2 regions of the Pseudoxanthomonas suwonensis 11-1 genome follow, and region 2 is predicted to be linked to the other one. Evidence: predicted binding sites of a transcription regulator. Region 2 holds the regulator's gene; the other holds the start of a gene.
The links. Region 2 encodes HrcA, which represses chaperone genes, less so after heat shock. Its sites were predicted from a motif close to TTNGCACTCNNNNNNNNNGAGTGCNAA; they were not measured.
Positions count from the first base shown of each region.

Region 1: the regulator HrcA is predicted to act here: its motif matches at 2,662-2,688, upstream of rpoH (RNA polymerase sigma factor RpoH).

Region 1 is NC_014924.1:3,013,402-3,017,811, forward strand. Features, by position in the region: gene PSESU_RS13840 (NAD(P)/FAD-dependent oxidoreductase) at 1-1,009, shown strand, start outside; gene PSESU_RS13845 (trimeric intracellular cation channel family protein) at 1,016-1,639, opposite strand; gene rpoH (RNA polymerase sigma factor RpoH) at 1,773-2,651, opposite strand; gene PSESU_RS13855 (pirin family protein) at 2,865-3,578, opposite strand; gene PSESU_RS13860 (hypothetical protein) at 3,575-3,961, opposite strand; gene ung (uracil-DNA glycosylase) at 4,051-4,410, opposite strand, start outside.
Region 2 is NC_014924.1:1,829,985-1,834,394, reverse strand. Features, by position in the region: gene recN (DNA repair protein RecN) at 1-1,177, opposite strand, end outside; gene hrcA (heat-inducible transcriptional repressor HrcA) at 1,298-2,365, shown strand; gene grpE (nucleotide exchange factor GrpE) at 2,436-2,951, shown strand; gene dnaK (molecular chaperone DnaK) at 3,057-4,410, shown strand, end outside.

The DNA of each region.
Region 1 (4,410 bases), 1.2 Mb from region 2:
GGCCGACGGCAAGGCGTTGCATTACGACTACCTGCTGCTGGCCACCGGCGCGACCCATGCCTACTTCGGCAACGAACAATGGGCGCAGCACGCGCCCGGGCTGAAGTCGCTGGACGACGCGCTGGAACTGCGGCGCAAGCTGCTGCTGGCGTTCGAGCGCGCCGAGGCCTGCGACGATCCGGCCGAGCGCGCGGCCTGGCTGGAGTTCGCCATCGTCGGCGGCGGGCCGACCGGCGTGGAGCTGGCCGGCACCCTGGCCGAGATCGCGCGCCATACCCTGCGCGACCAGTTCCGCAACATCAACCCGGCCACCGCGCGCGTGCGCCTGATCGAGGCCGGACCGCGTGTGCTCGCGTCCTTCCCCGAAGACCTGTCGGAGAAGGCTCGGCGCCAGCTGGAGAAACTGGGCGTGGAAGTCAGCACCGGCGTGCCGGTGACCGACATCAATGCCGGCGGCTACCGCCTTGGCGACACCTACGTGCATTCGCGCACCATCGTCTGGGCCGCCGGCGTTGCCGCCTCGCCGCTGGCGCGTTCGCTGGGCGTGCCGCTCGACCGCGCCGGGCGCGTGCCGGTCGAACCGGACCTGTCGGTGCCCGGGCATCCGGAAATCTTCGTCGGCGGCGACCTGGCCGCGGTGGAACAAGCCGACGGTTCGCCGGTGCCGGGCGTGGCGCCGGCGGCCAAGCAGATGGGCCGGCATGTCGCCCGCGCGATCCAGGCGCGGCTGCAGGGCGCGCCGGCGCGGCCGTTCCGCTACCGCGACTTCGGCAACCTGGCCACGATCGGGCGCATGGCCGCGGTGGTCGACATTCACGGCATCCGGCTCTCGGGCGTGCTGGCCTGGTGGTTCTGGCTGGCCGCGCACGTGTTCTTCCTGATCGGCTTCCGCAACCGCCTGGTGGTACTGCTCAACTGGGCCTGGGCCTACTGGAGCTACCAGCGCGCGGCGCGGATCATCCTGGGCCGCGAGCCCGGCAGCGCACGCGACGCGCCGCCACCGCCATAGCGATCCTCAGTTGCGGTCGTCCGGCAGGTGCGCGGCCGGGAGGTGCCAGCCGTGGCGGATCGCCATGTAGCGCAGGCCGAAGCAGACCAGCGCGCCAACCGCCATCGCCGGCGTGCGTGGCAGGTCGAACACGTCGGCCAGCGCGACCACGCCGCCACCAACCAGGGCCGCCACCGCGTACAGCTCGGCCTTGAGCACCACCGGGATGCGCGCCACCAGCACGTCGCGGGCCACGCCACCGCCGATGCCGCTGAGCATGCCCAGCAGGGTCGCGGCGAATGGCGAGAGTCCGTAGTCCAGCGCCTTGCTGGTACCCAGCACCGCGAACAGCGCCAGCCCGGCGCCGTCGAACACCTGCACCGGGTTGCGCATGCGCTCGATGGTCTCGTGGCGGTAGAAGGTCACCACGCCGGCGAGCATGGCCACGGCCAGGTAGCGCCAGTCGGCCAGCGCCGCCGGCGGCTGCGCGCCGATCAGCACGTCGCGCGCCAGGCCGCCGGATACCGCCGCCGCGCAGGACAGGACCAGCACCCCGAACACGTCCAGCCGGTAACGCACCGCGAGGGTGCCGCCGCTGAGGGCGAACACGAAGGTGCCGAGCAGGTCGAACAGCAGCAGGAGCAGGCTCACGGCGCGTCAGGTCCAGGAGGTACGGGGCAAGCATCGCAGCGGGCTGCGGCGGTGTCATGCCGGGGCCACGGGCCGCACAAACAAAACGGCCCGGGAAAACCCGGGCCGTCCGTGACGCGCGCTGGTGGAGGCTTCAGGCCGCCAGCAGCGCGCGCATCTTCTTCATGGCATTCGCCTCGATCTGGCGGATGCGCTCGGCGGAGACGCCGTACTCGTCGGCCAGCTCCTGCAGGGTCACCTTGCTCTCGTCGTCCAGCCAGCGGCGGGCGATGATGTCGCGCGAACGCGCATCCAGGCTGGCGAGGCCGTCGCGCAGCAGGTCGAGCTTGTGGCCCTCGCTGTCCTCGCGCTCCAGCGCCTGCGACGGATCCTCGTCCATCGAGACCAGGTAGGCGGCCGGCGACGGCGGCGCGTGCTCCTCGTCCTCGTCGGCCGGGGCGTCGAAGCCGATGTCGCGACCGGACAGCCGCGACTCCATCTCCAGCACCTCGCGCTCGGACACGTTGAGGTCCTTCGCCACGGCGCTGACCTCGGCGGCGTTCATCCAACCCAGGCGGGTCTTGGCCTTGCGCAGGTTGAAGAACAGCTTGCGCTGGGCCTTGGTCGTGGCGACCTTGACGATGCGCCAGTTCTTGAGGATGAACTCGTGGATCTCGGCGCGGATCCAGTGCACGGCGAAGCTGACCAGGCGCACGCCCAGGTCCGGGTCGAAGCGCTTGACCGCCTTCATCAGGCCGATGTTGCCTTCCTGGATCAGGTCACCCAGCTGCAGTCCGTAGCCGTTGTAGCCGCGGGCCACGTGCACCACGAAGCGCAGGTGCGAGTGCACCAGCTCGCGGGCGGCGTCCAGGTCTTCCTGGTCGCGGTAGCGGCGGGCAAGGGCCTGTTCCTCCTCGACGCTCAGCACCGGGATCTGGTGCACGGCGCCGATGTAGGCCTCCAGCGACCCGAGGGGGCTGGGGACCGGCAGGTTGTTGGCGACGAGCTGGGTGGAACGGATGGTCTGGGTCATGTCTGGCATCTTAGCAATCGGTGGGTTGGACTGCTAACGCCGGATTTGGTTCCCCGGCATTGCGGTAGCGGAACGACCCCTGTTCAGGAAATCGCAAGGAAAACAGCAGCTTGGCACTTGCCCATCCGAGGCGCCTATTGTCGTTGTCGCGCAGGGGCCGCGACAGGCATGTGACCCTCGCGGCCGGCCACGGGTTCCCGGGCCGCCTGGAACTTACTGGCCCGGCAGCGCCGGCAGGTCGAACACCAGCACTTCGGCGTCCTCGCCGGCCCCGATCAAGACCTCGGCCTCGTCCCGGTAGCGCAGGGCATCGCCCGCCCCAAGGCGCTGGCCATTGACCGTGGCCGCGCCGCGGACCAGGTGGACGTAGGCCAGCCGGCCCGGAGCCAGGGCCAGGCGGGCCTGCTCGGAACCGTCGAACAGGCCGGCATACAGCCGGGCGTCCTGGTGCATCTTCAGCGAGCCGTCGGCACCGTCGGGCGAAACCACCAGGCGCAGGCGACCGCGCTTTTCGGCCGGGTCGAAGCGCTTCTGCTCGTAGCCCGGGGTGATCCCGGTGCGCTCGGGCAGGATCCAGATCTGCAGGAAATGGGTGGCACGGTCCGGCTCCGGGTTGAACTCCGAGTGGGTCACGCCGGTGCCGGCGCTCATGCGCTGCACCTCGCCCGGCAGGATCCGCTCGACATTGCCCATCGAATCGCGGTGGGCAAGCGCGCCCTCCAGCACGTAGCTGATGATCTCCATGTCCTGGTGGCCGTGGGTGCCGAAGCCCTGGCCGCCGGCGACCCGGTCCTCGTTGATCACCCGCAGCGGACCCCAGTGCACGTGCTCCGGGTCGAAGTACCCGGCGAAGGAGAAGCTGTGCCATGAATCCAGCCAGCCGTGGTTGGCGTGGCCGCGCTCGGCGGCGGGTCGCTTGGTGATCACAGGGCACCTCCGGGGGTCATGTGGGTGTCGTTCGACCTGTCGGCGCGGTCGCGCCGCCAGGCATCGAAGCTGAAATCGCCGGCGCCCTGCGCTGCCAGCAGCACCAGGCCACCGCCCAGCAGCAGGCTCCAGCCCAGCCAGAGCACCTGCTCTGGTCCGGCCATGTCCAGCAACGCAAGCGCGGGCACCAGGACCAGCGCGGCCAGCAGCAGGGCCGCCGTGCGCGACCAGGCGCCGGCCAGCAGGGCGGCCGACGCCAGCAGCTGCAGGGCCGGCATCAGCAGGGCCAGGCCCGACCCGCCAGCGGCCAGCCGCTCCCAGCCGTCGGCGGCAAGCACCAGCGACAGGGCGATGCGGGCAAGCAGGACATATAGATGGTGCATGGCGACCTCGTGGCGGAACCCAAGGCTGGGTTCCGATGGCCGACAGCATGATTGATAACGCCCGCGCAATAAACAGGCCGTCAGAACACTTATCGTTCTATCTGTACAGCGTGTTCGGCCAGCATGGCCTCCACTTCCGCCCGCGGCGGCAACGACCAGTCCACCGGCGCCTGGCCGCGGCGGGCCAGGTACTCGTTGGCGGCAGTGAAGTGGCCGCAGCCGAAGAAGCCTCGATATGCGGACAGCGGCGAGGGGTGCGGCGCCTTCAGCACCCGGTGCCGGCGCGAGTCGATGATCCGGCCCTTGGCCTGGGCGTAGCTGCCCCAGAGCATGAACACCAGGCCCTCGCGCTCGCGGGCCAGGGTCTCGATGGCGTGGTCGGTGAAGCCTTCCCAGCCCTTGCCCTGGTGGGCGCCGGCCTTGCCCTGCTCGACCGACAGCACCGCGTT
Region 2 (4,410 bases):
AGCGTCCGCCGCCCATGCCCAGCTCGTCGATCAGGGCGGTGGTGGCGGTCGCCAGCGCCTCGCCGGCCGCGCCGCGGGTAGCGGTGAGCGCAGCGGCGGCCTCGCTCCAGCGGGCGCTGGCGCGGGCGATCTCGGCATCCAGCTGCAGCAGGCGGTCGCCGGCGCCGCGCAGCAACTCCAGCTCGGCGGCCACGGCGTCGCGGTGGGCGGCCAGTTCGGCCACCGGCAGGCGATGCTTGCGCGACAGGTCGTGGATGCGGGTGAGCCTGCGCTCCAGCTCCTCGAAGCGGTCCGGGTCCAGGTCCAGGTCGTCGCGGACCCGGCCGAGCAGGGCAAGGGCCTCCTGCAGCTGGACCGAGGCGCCTTCCAGCAGGGTGTCGACCTCGCCTAGGCGCGGCTCGTCGCCGGCGAACCGGGACAGGCCGCCGCGGGCCTGCTGCAGCAGGCTGGCCAGCGACGGGCCTTCGTCGCCGTCGATCCGGGCCAGGGCCTCCTCGCAGGCTGCGATCAGCCCGGCGGCATTGGCCTGGCGGCGATGGGCCAGGTCCAGGGCTTCCAGCGCCGCCGGGTCCAGGTCCTCGCGCTCCAGCTCGGCCAGCTGGTGTTCCAGCCAGCCGATGCGATCGCCGACGTCGCCGCGCGACTGCAGGGCCTCGCGCTCGTCCAGCAGGGACTGCCAGTCCGCGGCCGCCTCGCGCACGGCGGCGCGTTCGGCGTCGTTGCGGGCGTGGGCGTCCAGCAGCGCCAGCTGGCTGGCGCGGGCGAGCAGGGACTGGTGCTCGTGCTGGCCGTGGATCTCCACCAGGAGCCCGGCCAGTTCGCCCAGCTGGGCCAGGGTCACCGGGCGGCCGTTGATCCAGGCCCGGGAGCCGCCATCGGCGCGGATCACCCGGCGCAGCTGGCACTGCTCGTCGTCCTCGTCCAGTTCCTGCTCGCGCAGCCACTGGCGCGCGAGGGCGTTGCCGGACAGGTCGAAGCCAGCGGCCAGCTCGGCGCGCTCGCTGCCGTGGCGGACCACGCCGCTGTCGGCGCGCAGTCCGGACAGGAAGCCGAGGGCGTCCACCAGCAGCGACTTGCCGGCGCCGGTTTCGCCGGAGATCACGGTCATGCCGGGTCCGAACTCCAGTTCCGTGGCGCGGACGACGGCGAAATCCTTCAGGGCGAGATGGGTCAGCATGGGCACATTGTAGGGGTGGCCGTTACCGGCGCGATGCTCGCCGGCGCCGGTCGCGCAGGTTGAGACTGCGCCGCCACGTCCTGCTTGCGGCCCTGCCGCGGCAGGCGCTATCTATGGACCATGGCAACCCCGCTCCAGCCCCACCCGGTCCAGCTCGACCCACGCTCGCGCCAGCTGCTGCGTACCCTGATCGGACGCTACATCCGCGACGGCGAGCCGGTCGGCTCGCAGACCCTGGCCCGGCACTCCGGCCTGGACGTCAGCCCGGCCACGATCCGCAACATCCTTTCCGAGCTGGAGGAGATCGGCCTGCTCAGCTCGCCGCATACCTCCGCCGGGCGGATCCCGACCGCGCAGGGCTACCGGGTGTTCGTCGACAGCCTGCTGCAGGTGCGCTCGCTGGGCGACCACGAGCTGGCCCGGCTGCGCGCCGAACTGACCGCCGGGGCAGGGACCCAGGCCCTGCTGGGCAACGCCTCCGAGCTGCTGTCGGCCATGACCCATTTCGTCGGCGTGGTCAGCGCGCCGCGGCGCAGCCAGTTCGCCTTCCGCCAGATCGACTTCGTGCCGCTGGACGGGCGCCGTGTGCTGGCCATCGTCGTGTTCGCCGACGGCGAGGTGCAGAACCGGGTGGTCGAGCCGCAGCGCACCTTCGGCACCGACGAGCTGGAGCGGGTGGCCAACTACCTCAATACCCACTTCGCTGGTCGGCCGCTGGCGCATATCCGCGCCACCCTGGTCCACGAACTGCGCCAGGCCCGGGACGAGATGGAGCACCTGCTGGAGCATTCGGTCGAGCTGGCCGAGCAGGCACTGGAGCCACCGGGCGACGACATGGTGCTGGCCGGCCAGACCCGGCTGATGGGCCTGCAGGACCTGTCGGACCTGGAGCGGCTGCGCGAGCTGTTCGAGGCCTTCGCCCGCAAGCGCGAGATCCTGCAGCTGCTGGAGCGGACCCAGCGTGCCCCCGGGGTGCGCATCTTCATCGGCGAGGAGACCGGCCTGGCCCCGCTGGACGGGGTCTCGCTGGTCACCGCCCCGTACGGCAGCGGCGGCCAGGTGCTGGGCGTGCTGGGCGTGATCGGCCCGACCCGCATGGCCTACGACCGGGTCATCCCGGTGGTCCAGGCGGCCGCCGACGCACTGGGTGCCGCCCTCCAGGGCCCGGGAAGCGCCTCGCAGCCTTGAATCGGTCCCGGGCGGCCCCCATTGGGGCGGGGATGGGCGGCCGGGAGCGCCGCCACGGAGCCGATTTGCAATGACCGAACACGACACCCAGTCCCCCCAGTCGCAGGATGCCGAGGGCCTCGAGGCCCAGCTGCGCGGGGAGATCGAGGCCCTGCGGGGCGAGATCGAGCAGCTGCGCATGGACTCGCTGCGCGAGCGCGCCGACCTCGAGAACCAGCGCAAGCGCGTTGCCCGCGACATCGAGCAGGCCCGCCGTTTCGCCAACGAGAAGCTGCTGGGCGAGCTGCTGCCGGTGCTCGACAGCCTGGACGCCGGCCTGGCCGCCGCCGGGACCGAGGAGGGCAACCCGCTGCGCGAGGGCCTGGAGCTGACCAAGCGCCAGCTGCTGAAGGTCGCCACCGACAACGGCCTGGTCGTGGTCGATCCGGCCGGCCAGGCGTTCAACCCGGAACACCACCAGGCCATCAGCCAGGCCGATCCGGGCGAGGCCGCCCCGGGCACGGTGCTGCAGGTGTTCCAGAAGGGCTACCTGCTCAACGAGCGCCTGCTGCGTCCGGCGCTGGTGGTGGTCGCCCGCCACGACTGAACGATTGGCTGAATGCGCCTACTTGAATGGCGCCGGCCCACCCCTATCTAGCGATCAATGGCCACGGCAGCACCGGCCACCCATATTCGAGGGAGCAACCAAGCAATGAGCAAGATCATCGGCATCGACCTGGGCACGACCAACTCGTGCGTCGCGATCATGGAAGGCGGCAAGGCCCGCGTGATCGAGAACGCCGAGGGTGATCGCACCACCCCGTCGGTCGTGGCCTACACCAAGGACGGCGAGGTCCTGGTCGGTGCGCCGGCCAAGCGCCAGGCCGTCACCAACCCGAAGAACACCTTCTACGCCGTCAAGCGCCTGATCGGCCGCAAGTTCACCGACGCCGAGGTCCAGAAGGACCTGGGCCTGGTGCCGTACGCGATCCGCCAGCACGACAACGGCGACGCCTGGGTCGAGACCAGCGAGGGCCGCAAGATGGCCCCGCAGGAGATCTCGGCGCAGGTGCTGGAGAAGATGAAGAAGACCGCCGAGGCCTTCCTGGGCGAGACGGTCACCGAGGCGGTCATCACCGTCCCGGCGTACTTCAACGACAGCCAGCGCCAGGCGACCAAGGACGCCGGCCGCATCGCCGGCCTGGACGTCAAGCGCATCATCAACGAGCCGACCGCCGCGGCCCTGGCCTATGGCCTAGACAAGGCCGGCGGCGACCGCAAGATCGTGGTCTACGACCTGGGCGGCGGCACCTTCGACGTGTCGATCATCGAGATCGCCGAGATCGACGGCGAGAAGCAGTTCGAGGTGCTGGCCACCAACGGCGACACCTTCCTCGGCGGCGAGGACTTCGACGCGCGCGTCATCGACTACCTGGTCGAGGAGTTCCAGAAGGACCAGGGCATCGACCTGCGCAAGGACCCGTTGGCCCTGCAGCGCCTGAAGGACGCGGCCGAGCGCGCCAAGATCGAGCTGTCCAGCGCGCAGCAGACCGAGGTCAACCTGCCGTACATCACCGCCGACGCCACCGGTCCGAAGCACCTGGCCATCAAGCTGACCCGGGCCAAGCTCGAGGCGCTGGTGGACGACCTGGTCAAGCGCTCGATCGAGCCGTGCCGCACCGCGCTGAAGGACGCCGGCCTGCGCGCCAGCGACATCGGCGAGGTGATCCTGGTCGGCGGCCAGACCCGCATGCCCAAGGTGCAGCAGGCCGTGGCCGAGTTCTTCGGCAAGGAGCCGCGCAAGGACGTCAACCCGGACGAGGCCGTGGCGCTGGGCGCCGCGATCCAGGGCGGCGTGCTGGCCGGCGACGTCAAGGACGTGCTGCTGCTGGACGTGACCCCGCTGTCGCTGGGCATCGAGACCCTGGGCGGCGTGATGACCAAGATCATCGAGAAGAACACCACGATCCCGACCAAGGCCTCGCAGGTGTTCTCCACCGCCGACGACAACCAGTCGGCCGTGACCGTGCACGTGCTGCAGGGCGAGCGCGAGCAGGCCCGCTACA